Regions from separate parts of the Massilia sp. 9096 genome, predicted to be linked through region 1. Evidence: riboswitches for the same ligand, from Rfam matches in the RefSeq annotation. Region 1 holds a riboswitch; the other holds the start of a gene.
What was found. Region 1 has a riboswitch for thiamine pyrophosphate ahead of FA90_RS10520 (TonB-dependent siderophore receptor). Riboswitches for the same ligand answer to the same signal wherever they lie in the genome.

Region 1 (5,142 bases):
CTGCACCTGACGGCGTTCCTGTACGCGGTGTTCGTCGTGATGGCGCTGGTCGGCCTGCGCGCCTGGCGTGCGGCCGCGACCGAACCGGCGGTGGCGGCATGAACCTGCAGGCGGCAGAACCCGGGAACCCGGCGCGCATCGCCATCCTCGGCGCCGAATCGACCGGCAAGTCGACGCTGGCCGAAACCCTGGCGCGCCGCCACCGCACGCTGTGGGTGCCGGAATACCTGCGCGAGTTCGTCGACACCACGGGGCGCGTGCCCTACGAAGACGATCAATCGGGCATCGCGCGCACCCAGCGCGCGCGCGAGGACGCGTGCGCGCGCGAGCTGGCCGGCCGTCCCGGCGCGCTGCTGTTCTGCGACACCGCGCCCTTGATGACGGCCGTGTACAGCCGCTTCTACTGGGGGCGGGTGCCGCCCGATCTGCTGGCCCTGGAGGCCGCACACGACTACGCGCTGACGCTGGTCGCGGCGCCGGATCTGCCATGGGTGGCCGATGGCTTGATGCGCGATTCCGAGGATGTGCGCGCACGCGTGCACGCGACCCTGCTCGAGGTACTGGACGCGCGCGGCATCGCTCACGTATTGGTGGAGGGCGACCTGCCGCAGCGGGTGCGGCAGGTCGAGGCGCTGCTGGCTTAGAAATCCACCTGCGCCGACAGGCGGAAGGTGCGCGGCGCGCCCGGGATCAGGTAGCCGCCCAGCTGCGGCGTGACGTCGCCCCAGTAGAACTTGTCGAACAGGTTGTCGACGCGGCCGCGCACGGTGACGCGGGTACCGGCCAGCGCCAGGCGGTAGGACGCGCCCAGGCCGAACACGTGGTAGCCCGGCACGAACACGCTGTTCTCGACGTCGAACGCCTTCTTGCCCGAGTAACGCCAGTTGGCGTCGACCTTCAGGTCCGGCACGTTCGGCACCGCGTATTCCACCCAGGCGGTCGACTTGAAGGCCGGGACGTCGGTGACGCGCTTGCCGTCCAGGGTCGGGTCGCCCGTGCCTTCCTGGCGCGTGTTCAGCGCCATCAGGGACAGGTTCCAGCTCAGGTCCGCGCTCGCCTTGCCGCCCGCCGTCACTTCCAGGCCGCGATGGGTTTCCTGGCCATTGCGCACGTAGGGATTCAGGTACTGCGTCGCGCCGCCCACGAGTACGGGGATGGTCTGGTTCGGGTCGGTGTATTCGAGGCCCTGGCGGATCTCGAACAGCGAAGCCGACAGGCTCAAGGCGCTGCCCAGGTCGGCCTTCGCGCCGATCTCGGCCTGGTGCGCACGCGCCGGCGCCAGGATCTGGTGCTGGTTGGCGGTGCCGAACGGGGCCGCGCCGCCGTTCTGCAGGCCGTGGCTGAGCGCGCCGTACACGTTCCAGCCCGGCGCCACCGCATAGACCAGGGCCAGGCTCGGCAGCGTGAAGCTGTTGTCGCTGTGGACGTAGCCGGGCACGTCCAGCGTGTCGTCGTACTGGTTGCGCTTGAGCTGCACGTGGCGCAGGCCGGCATGCAGGGTCAGGTCGTCGGTCAGCTTGACGATGTCCTGGGCGAAGACGGCCGTCTCCTGGTCGGTGCGGCGTTCGAACACCGGGCCGGTGGTACGGCCGGCGGCGGCCTGCGGCGACACCAGCGGATGCCAGATGTTGCTGTAGCCGACGTAGTCGTAGACGTCGTCGCCGAGGCTGTCGTGGCGCTCGTCGTACGAGGCGCCGACGGTCAGCTCGTGACGGAACCGGCCGGTGGCGAACTTGCCGTGCACCTGCGCCTGCACGCCCCACGGGGTCTTGCGCTCGCCGGTGCTCTGGTAGTCGTAGACGTCGTAGTCGCCGTTCGAGCAGAAGCCAGGGTAGTAGCCCTCGCCCTCGTTGCTGCAACCGTAAGGGAAGGCGGTGTAGTCGTTGCGGCGGAACCAGTGCTTGTTGGCGGCCACGGTGGCCAGCCAGTCCGGCGCCAGCTTGTACTCGAAACGCAGGCCGAGGTTGGTGTCCCAGGTCTGGACCGGCTTGGTCCAGGGCTGGTCGTTGAGCAGCATCTTGGGCGACACGCCGCTCGGCAGGTAGAGGTTCTGGATCAGCTGGAAGCCGGGCGCCGTGATCTGCGCCTTGCGCTGGTAGTCCATGTCGAGCTGCAGCAGCGCGTCCGGGCTGATCTGCCAATCGAAAGCGCCGGAGATGAACTGGCGGTCACCGTTGGCGCCTGCCACGTACGGGTGGATGTCTTCGGCCGCCACGTTGATGCGGTAGCCGAAGCGCGGGTCGGCAAAGCGCCCGCCCAGGTCGATCGCGCCGTACAGCGTGCCGCGCTCGCTCACCTGCACCGTCGCTTCGCGCAGCGGCGTGGCGGTCGGGCGCTTGGTGACATAGTTCAGGATGCCGCCCGGGGTGGCGACGCCGGCGGTGAGGCCGGCCAGGCCCTTGAGCACCTCGATGCGTTCCTTGTTCTCGAGCGGGATCTGGGTGTCGCCGGGAATGGCGAAGCCGTCCTTGCGGTAGCTGTAGTCGTTGTCCAGGGTGAAGCCGCGGATCGAGAACGACTCGGCGTAGCCGACCGCGTTGTAGGAATCGCTGACCGAGGCGTCGTAGCGCATCGCATCGGTGGTCGAGCGGATCGACAGGTCCTGCATCTGCGTGCGGGTGAACACGTCGATCGAGACCGGCGTGTCGACCAGAGGCGCATCGGAAAAGCCGCCGACGCCGGCGCGCTCGCCACCGGTGCGGGCGCCGGTGACGACCACTTCGGCGACCGGGCCGGCTTGCGCCGCCTGCTGGGTTTGGGCCTGCTGGGTCTGGGCTGACGCATCGATGGCGAACGCCTGCGCGATGGCGCAAGCCAGGATCGAGTACTGCAAGGGTTTGTTCATGGGTTTGCTCTCTCGGCGCGCCGTTGGGCTGCGCTGCTTTTTATAAGCCGGAGCCAACGGGGAAGGGCAAAACGAGGAGGGGTGCTGCTCTGCGCTTTCCTTCGCTGGCATTATCCAGATCAGGTACGAAGGGTATGTCTCACCCGGAAGCGCACTCCCAGGACCCCTAGCGAAGGCGCGAGTGTAACACGAGCGCGCCCCATGGTGGTGCTTCTGTCAACCGTGGGCGACACGCCTTGCCACATGTTTGCCACGTGCTGCAGCTGCGCCCGCCTCAGATCTGGGCCGGCTCCAGCACCGGCGCCGGGTGCTCGATCTGCGCGCGCGCGTGCAGCAGGTGGCGCTGCAGCGCGGTGCGCGCCGATTCGCCGATCAGGCGCCAGTGCTCGCGCCGCTGGGCCGCGCGCTTGCGGTGCTTGGAGGGCATGTCCGCCAGCGGCTTGACGTAGAACGGCAGCGCAATCAGGTAGCCGGGGCCGCCGCTCATTTCGGCGCCGCCGAGGATCTTCCAGAAGCCGTCGTAGGCGTTGGCAAAGTGCTTTTCGGGCGCAGGATCGTAGGCGACGTGGGCCTCGCCGCGGATCGCGGCTACCTTGTCGATGCCGACCGCCTGGGCGATGCCCTGCATGGCGGCGAAGCAGAAGAAGCTCGGCGAATTGTTCGGGAAAATCCGCTCGAAGGCTTCGAAGGCCGCGCCGGAATCGGCCCAGCGCCCCTGGTTGCGCGCGATGAAGGGCACGACCGGCGTGTCGAGGCCGAACATCGCTCCCTCGAGCCAGCTGAATGAGAGTCGGTGCAGGCATTTGCCGTCCGCGACCAGGGCCAGCGTCAAGTCGCCCTCGGCATTGCTGCGCGACGCCATTTCGAGCTGGATGACGAAGCTGGCGCCGTCGTCGTCGTGCTGCCACAGCGGCAGCGCACGCGCGCCGTAGACCCCGGCCTTGTAGGCATCGTTGAAGGTGGTTTCTTCAAAGCGGTAGTGGCTCAGCACGGCTTGCACGCGCTGGCGCACCGGCAAGCCCTTGATGAGGTAGTCGCGGTGGCTGAGGTGGTGGAAGGGATCGTCGTCGCCGGGCTGGGCGACGTGGTTGCGGTAGACGCCGAGCCGGCACAGCGCGCGGTGCTCGCGGTAGTAGGCCAGGACGCGCATGCTGCGTGCGACGCACAGCATCCAGGTAGAGAAACTGTACTGGCTGCGGCGGGCGATCCAGTGGCGGGTCAGGTGAGCGAAAATCATGAAGCGCTCCGTAGGGATGTGATGACGGGTTATATCTTGTCGCACTCGCCTCCTGGGCAAAGTGAGATTGCTCAACGGAAATAAATCATTCCGAGCGTCAAGGTCGACCCATGCCGTCACCCATTCCCTGTCTTGTTTTTGTTGTGATCATGTCTCTTGTTATTGATCTTTTGGCAGCCCTAATTTGGCAACCCGAAGACTAGCACGATTGCCGCGCCGAACATCGGGATCATGAGGAATAATTGAGTCAAACCGAACAACATAAGGAGCGCCTGATGGCGTATGAACTTTTTTATTGGCCCACCATCCAGGGGCGCGGCGAGTTCGTGCGCCTGGCCCTGGAAGAGGCCGGCGTGGACTACGTCGACGTGGCGCGCGAGCCGGGCGGCATGGCGCGCATGATGGCGGCGATGGACGGCGCCGACCATCCCTCGTTCGCGCCGCCGTTCCTGAAGGCCGACGCTCTGGCGATGGGGCAGGTCGCCAACATCCTGCTGTACATCGGCCAGCGCCACGGCCTAGCCCCGGGCGACGAGCAGGGCCGGCTGTGGGTCAACCAGCTGCAGCTGACCATCGCCGACCTGGTGACCGAGGCGCACGACAGCCACCACCCGATCGCGTCCTCGCTGTACTACGAGGACCAGCGGCCGGAAGCCAAGCGCCGCGCCGCCGATTTCCTCGAGACGCGCTTGCCGAAATTCCTGGATTACTTCGAGGGCATCCTGGGTCGGCCCGAGCCCAAGGACTACCTGCTGGGCGACCAGGTCAGCTATGCCGATCTGTCGCTGTTCCAGGTCCTCGAGGGGCTGCGCTACGCGTTTCCCGGCACGCTGGCGCGCATCGACGCCAACTACCCGCTGCTGGGCGCATTGCGCGAGCGGGTGGCGGCGCGTCCGCGCATCAAGGCCTACCTGGCCTCCGCGCGGCGTCTGCCGTTCAACGAGGAAGGCATCTTCCGCCACTATCCGGAGCTGGACGGCCAGGCCTGACGGCGAGGGCCGGCGCGTGCGTGCACACGGGGTCGAGGCAGCGCATTTCGTTATTGTTTTGGCTACCCGAG
Region 2 (5,142 bases), 1.2 Mb from region 1:
GCGGCAAGGAACTGGAGCAGATGGAAGGCTGAGGACGCTCGGCAGCGCCGCGTGCCTGGCCGGGGCGCTGCGCCTTGGCCGCCAACGACAAGGCCGTTGATGATGGATTGCGCATCGTCAACGGCCTTTTTTTATGGCGCCGCATTCATCGGGCCATGAACACGGCCACGGCGTCCAGCACGGCATGGTCGGTTTCCCGGTTCAACAGCTGGCGCGCGCGCGCCGGCGTGACCAGGTGGACCGCCTGCGATTCCCACCCCATGTCGGCCGGGTGCCCGCCGACCCGGCGCGCCAGATAAAACCGGGTGAACGTTTGCGTGCGGCTGAAGTCGCCAAGGTATGCAGTCAGCGCCACCAGCAGACCCGACTCTTCCCAGATTTCCTTGATCGCGGTCGCCTGCAGCGACGCGCCAGGCTCGACGCGGCCTTTCGGGAACGTGGCCTGGTAGCCGCCAAAGCCGTTCGACGGCGCGACCAGCCAGATCCTGCCGTCCGGTTCCAGCACGACCGCGCCGGCAGCCGCACGCATCCCGGCCGGCGCCAGATGAGGCGGCGCGGCCACGCTCGGCCCCGTGCTCGCCTGCTTGAGTGCGTGGTCGATCTCGGATTGCGTGCAACGGGTCAGTTCCACCCCGTTGAGCATGCGCGCGCAGGTGCTGCCGGGGATGAAGGTCAGGCCGGCTTGCGCGTCCGCCAGGTTTGCCAGATTGGCTTCGCAGGACGGCGCATGAATGCGGTGCTTGCGGCCATGCTCGTCGAGCTGGGGATGATAGGTCCACGCTTCTTCCATGCGTTCTCGTTTTCAGGTACGGCCAATTCGATTCAAGAAGGAGGCAAGGACTATATCAGACGTCACGCGGGTGGACGCCCGATCGAGCGCCGCCGCCGTTCTTGCCGGCCCAGCTGGTGTTATCGGTGGGTGTCGGTTAGTTGCAAATATTCTGGACGCAGGTGCTTCAGGCGCCGCCAGTTCGATGCGTCGCCGGTATCGATACGCATGGGGCGGTGCTCGCACGCGGCCATCTGGCGCAGCTTGACGAAAATGAGGGGGCCGTCGACGCTGAACGGCTGGCGGCTCGAGCCGGGAGGATTGCGCAGGTACCAGCCGGCCGGATACTGTCCCTGGTCGTCCGAGAACGTGCCGGACAGGACGAGAATCTCCTCGCCGCCGGTGTGCTGATGGCGGGGAAAGAAGGAATCGGGCGCATAGCGGACGATGCTGGTCGCACGGCCCTGCTCTGCACCCACGCGGTCGAGCATGACCCGGCTGACGCCGCCCTGGGGCGACTCGACCCAGCGATAGTCGTCCGGCGTGACGATCGCGGGCAAGGAGAAATCGGCATTAATAAGCAGCATTGACAAGCATGGCCTGGCTAGGGAAGACGGTTCCGTAAGTCTAGCGAAAATCCGAACTCGAGGTCCGGCCGGCGTCCCGACACGATATCGGCCAGCGCCCGCCCCGAGCCGCAACTCATCGTCCAGCCAAGCGTGCCGTGACCGGTATTGAGGTACAGGTTGGCATAGCGCGTCCTGCCGACATAGGGCACGTTCGACGGCCTCAGCGGCCGCAGGCCGGCCCAGTAGCTGGCCTGCGTGTAGTCGCAGGCATCGGGGAACAGTGCGCGCACCCGGTTCGTGATCGCTTCGCAGCGCACCGTGTTCAGTTCACGCGAATAGCCGCTCAACTCGCAGGTGCCGGCCACGCGCAGGCGCGATCCCAGCCGCGACATGACGAGCTTGTGGCCGTCGTCGGTCAGCGACACCGTCGGCGCCGCGGCCGGATCGATGACCGGATAGGTCGCCGAATAGCCCTTGCCGGGATAGATCATCAGCTTGAGCCCCAGCGGCGCGAGCAGCACCGGCGAAAAACTGCCGAGGGCGACGACCACGGCGTCGGCATGCAGCACCCGGTGCCGGCCTTCGCCGTCGATGACCTCGACGCCCTCCACCCGGCCGGCGTCGACCAGCAGGCGCGTCACGGTCGTGTTGTAGCGAAAACGAACACCCATGGTCTCGCTCCGGGCCGCCAGCTGCGCGGTGAACTTGTAGACGTCGCCGGATTCGTCGGTCGCCGTGAAATCGGCGCCGACCAGCCTGGGGCGCGCCGCGCCCAATGCCGGTTCGAGCCGCACCGCCTCGTCGGCATCGATCGTCATGCGCGGGCAGCCCAGTGCGCGCATCGCCGCCGCGGCGCGGCAGGCCTTGTCGAATTCCTGTTGGTCGGTATAAAAGTGCAGGATGCCGCGCGCCAGGTTGTCGTATTCGATCCCCGTTTCCGCCCGCAACGCCTGCAGGCTGCGGCGGCTGTAGTCGGCCAGTGCGACGATCTGGCGCAGGTTGGCGGCGACCCGCGCCGGCCGGCATTCGCGCAGGAACCGTAGGCACCAGCGCCATTGCAGCGGATCGGCGCGCAGGCGAAACAGCAGCGGCGCGTCCTCGCGCCCGAGCGAGCGCAGCACCTTGAGCAGGCTGGCGGGATTGGACCACGGCTCGGCATGCGAGACCGAGATCTGGCAGCCGTTCGCGAAACTCGTTTCCAGCGCCGGACCGCCCTGGCGTTCGAGCACGGTCACGTCGTGACCCGCCTGGCGCAAGTACCACGCCGAGGCCGTGCCGACCACGCCCGCTCCCAACACGATGACGTTCAAGTTCACTCCTCAAATCGCAAAGGACTGGCGATCCAGCAGGGGCGCAGAAGAATGGTCAGCGGGCAGTCCGCACAGGCTTCTCGAGCTTCCCTTCGCTGGCATTACCCAGATCAGGTTCGAAGGGACTCTCTCACCCGCGCGTCGGACTGGACGACACAGGACCCCTAGCTTTTGCCGTCGCTCGCGCAACGGTGGGGCAAGTGTACGCATGGGTGACGTGATTGGCAAATGGCAATTCCTCGCGAGCGACTCGCGTACTCGACATGAGGCGCTCGGAAAAGGTCCTGGATGCGGTAACCCATATTCGTGCGCGCCTCCATACCGGAAGTTGTGTTCATATAATCAGGCGGCGTCCGCATCGAACCCTTCGAGGAGTACAACATGACGATTGCAGTGACTGGCGCTACCGGCCAACCGGGCCGCCTCGTAATTGCCGACTTCAGGAGCAAACACGATGAATGATATTTCCCGCGACAGCTTTCAGGCCGCGGTCGTACGGCAGCAAGGCGGTCCGTTCGTTCTGGAAAACGTCGGCCTGCTGGATCTGCGCGACGACGAGGTGCGCGTGCGCGTCGTCGCCACCGGCATGTGCCATACCGACATGGTCGCCCGCGACCAGATGTACCCGGTCCCGCAGCCGATCGTACTCGGGCACGAGGGCGCTGGCGTAGTCGATGCCGTCGGTCCCTCGGTCAGGAAGGTGGCGCCCGGCGACCATGTCGTGCTGACCTTCCTCTCGTGCGGCTATTGCCGGCCTTGCGAAGAAGGCGCCCCAGCCAGTTGCGAGCGCTTCAACGACCTGAATTTTTCCGGTCAGCGCCACGACGGCTCGCACGCCCTGCACGATCACGAGCAAGAGGTACTGAACGATCGCTTCTTCGGCCAGTCGTCCTTCGGCCAGTACGCCATCGCCAACGAGCGCAACGTGATCAAGGTCCGCCAGGATGCTCCACTGGAGCTGCTGGGGCCGCTGGGCTGCGGCATCCAGACCGGTGCGGGCGCCGTGATCAATGCCCTCAAAGTCGGCCCGGGCAGCAGTTTCGCGGCCTTCGGCGGCGGTGCGGTGGGCTTGAGCGCCGTGCTCGCGGCACGCGCGTCCGGTGCGACAATTATCTTCGCCATCGATGTCGTGCCCTCACGGCTGGAGCTGGCCAGGGAGCTCGGCGCAACCCACGTCATCAACAGCCGCGAGCAGAATCCGGTCGAGGTGATCCGCCAGGTCACCGGCAGCGGCGTCGATTTCGCGCTGGATTCGACCGGTATCGCTCCCGTCATCCGCTCGGCGGTCCTGGCCCTCAGGCCGCGCGGCAAATGCGGGATCGCCGGGGCCTCGAAGCCGGGCACCGACCTCGCGCTCGACGTGAATGACCTGATGCAGAACTGCAAGCACATCTTCGGCATCGTCGAAGGCGACAGCGTACCCGACATCTTCATTCCGCAGCTGGTGGATCTGTTCATGCAAGGCCGCTTCCCGTTCGACAAACTGGTGAAGTTCTATGCGTTCGACCAGATCAACCAGGCAGCCGAAGACAGCGAAAAAGGCAGCACGCTGAAACCGATCGTCCGGATTCCCTGAGACGGCGATGGGTCGGTGGCGGCCGAGGCAACACGGAAATGGAAAAACAAAAAGGCCAGCATCTCTGCCGGCCTTTTCGCTGAATTCTGGTGGGCGGTGCAAGTTTCGAACTTGCGACCCCAGCAGTGTGAATGCTGTGCTCTACCCCTGAGCTAACCGCCCTACTTTTTACTGCTTTGCTGCGATTGTGTCGCTGCAATGACGAGCATTATAGGGGGACTTTTGCGTTTTGTCACCCCTGCAGAGAATATTTTCTCCAAACACATTCGCCTTTGACGCCTTTGTCGAGCGCGGCCAGCAACTCGTCGTGCGACGCGAGTTCGTCCACGCTGGCCGACAGCACCAGGATCTCGCCCAGCGGGCCAGCTTCGACGGGTGTATCGCCGCCGGCCGCTTCGACTTCCACGTCCATCGACAGCGTATTCTGGCCACGGGTCATCGCCAGGTAGACGTCGGCCAGCAGTTCGGAGTCGAGCAGCGCGCCGTGCAGCTTGCGGTGGGCGTTCGAGATGCCGTAACGGTCGCACAGCGCATCCAGCGAGTTCCGCTTGCCCGGGTGCAGTTCCTTCGCGTGCACCAGGGTATCGATCACGCTGCGGCAATGCTTGACGAACGGCGGCAGGCCGGCCAGTTCGAACTGGTAGTTCAGGAAGGCCAGGTCGAACGGCGCGTTGTGAATGATGATTTCGGCGTCGGCGCAAAAGGCGCGCAGCTCTTCGGCGATCTCATGGAACTTCGGCTTATCGCTCAGGAATTCCGTGGTCAGGCCGTGCACCGCCAGCGCGCCCTCGTCGGACTCGCGTTCGGGGTTGACGTAGCGGTGGAAATTATTACCGGTCAGCTTGCGGTTGAAGATTTCGACGCAGCCGACTTCGACGATGCGGTCGCCGGTGCGCGGGTTGAAACCGGTGGTTTCGG

Region 2: linked by a shared signal. The riboswitch ahead of FA90_RS05400 (D-amino acid dehydrogenase) and the one ahead of FA90_RS10520 (TonB-dependent siderophore receptor) in region 1 are both predicted to bind thiamine pyrophosphate.

Annotation. Positions count from the first base shown of each region.
Region 1 is NZ_JQNN01000001.1:2,479,322-2,484,463, reverse strand. Features, by position in the region: gene pnuC (nicotinamide riboside transporter PnuC) at 1-102, shown strand, start outside; gene FA90_RS10525 (AAA family ATPase) at 99-644, shown strand; gene FA90_RS10520 (TonB-dependent siderophore receptor) at 641-2,845, opposite strand; TPP riboswitch at 2,925-3,023, opposite strand; gene FA90_RS10515 (DUF535 family protein) at 3,120-4,082, opposite strand; gene FA90_RS10510 (glutathione S-transferase) at 4,358-5,071, shown strand.
Region 2 is NZ_JQNN01000001.1:1,229,669-1,234,810, reverse strand. Features, by position in the region: gene FA90_RS05415 (sugar porter family MFS transporter) at 1-32, shown strand, start outside; gene FA90_RS05410 (NUDIX hydrolase) at 146-790, opposite strand; partial or broken gene FA90_RS05405 (cupin domain-containing protein) at 964-1,353, opposite strand; gene FA90_RS05400 (D-amino acid dehydrogenase) at 1,374-2,648, opposite strand; TPP riboswitch at 2,719-2,824, opposite strand; gene FA90_RS05395 (NAD(P)-dependent alcohol dehydrogenase) at 3,103-4,224, shown strand; tRNA gene FA90_RS05390 (tRNA-Val) at 4,312-4,386, opposite strand; gene dnaQ (DNA polymerase III subunit epsilon) at 4,457-5,142, opposite strand, start outside.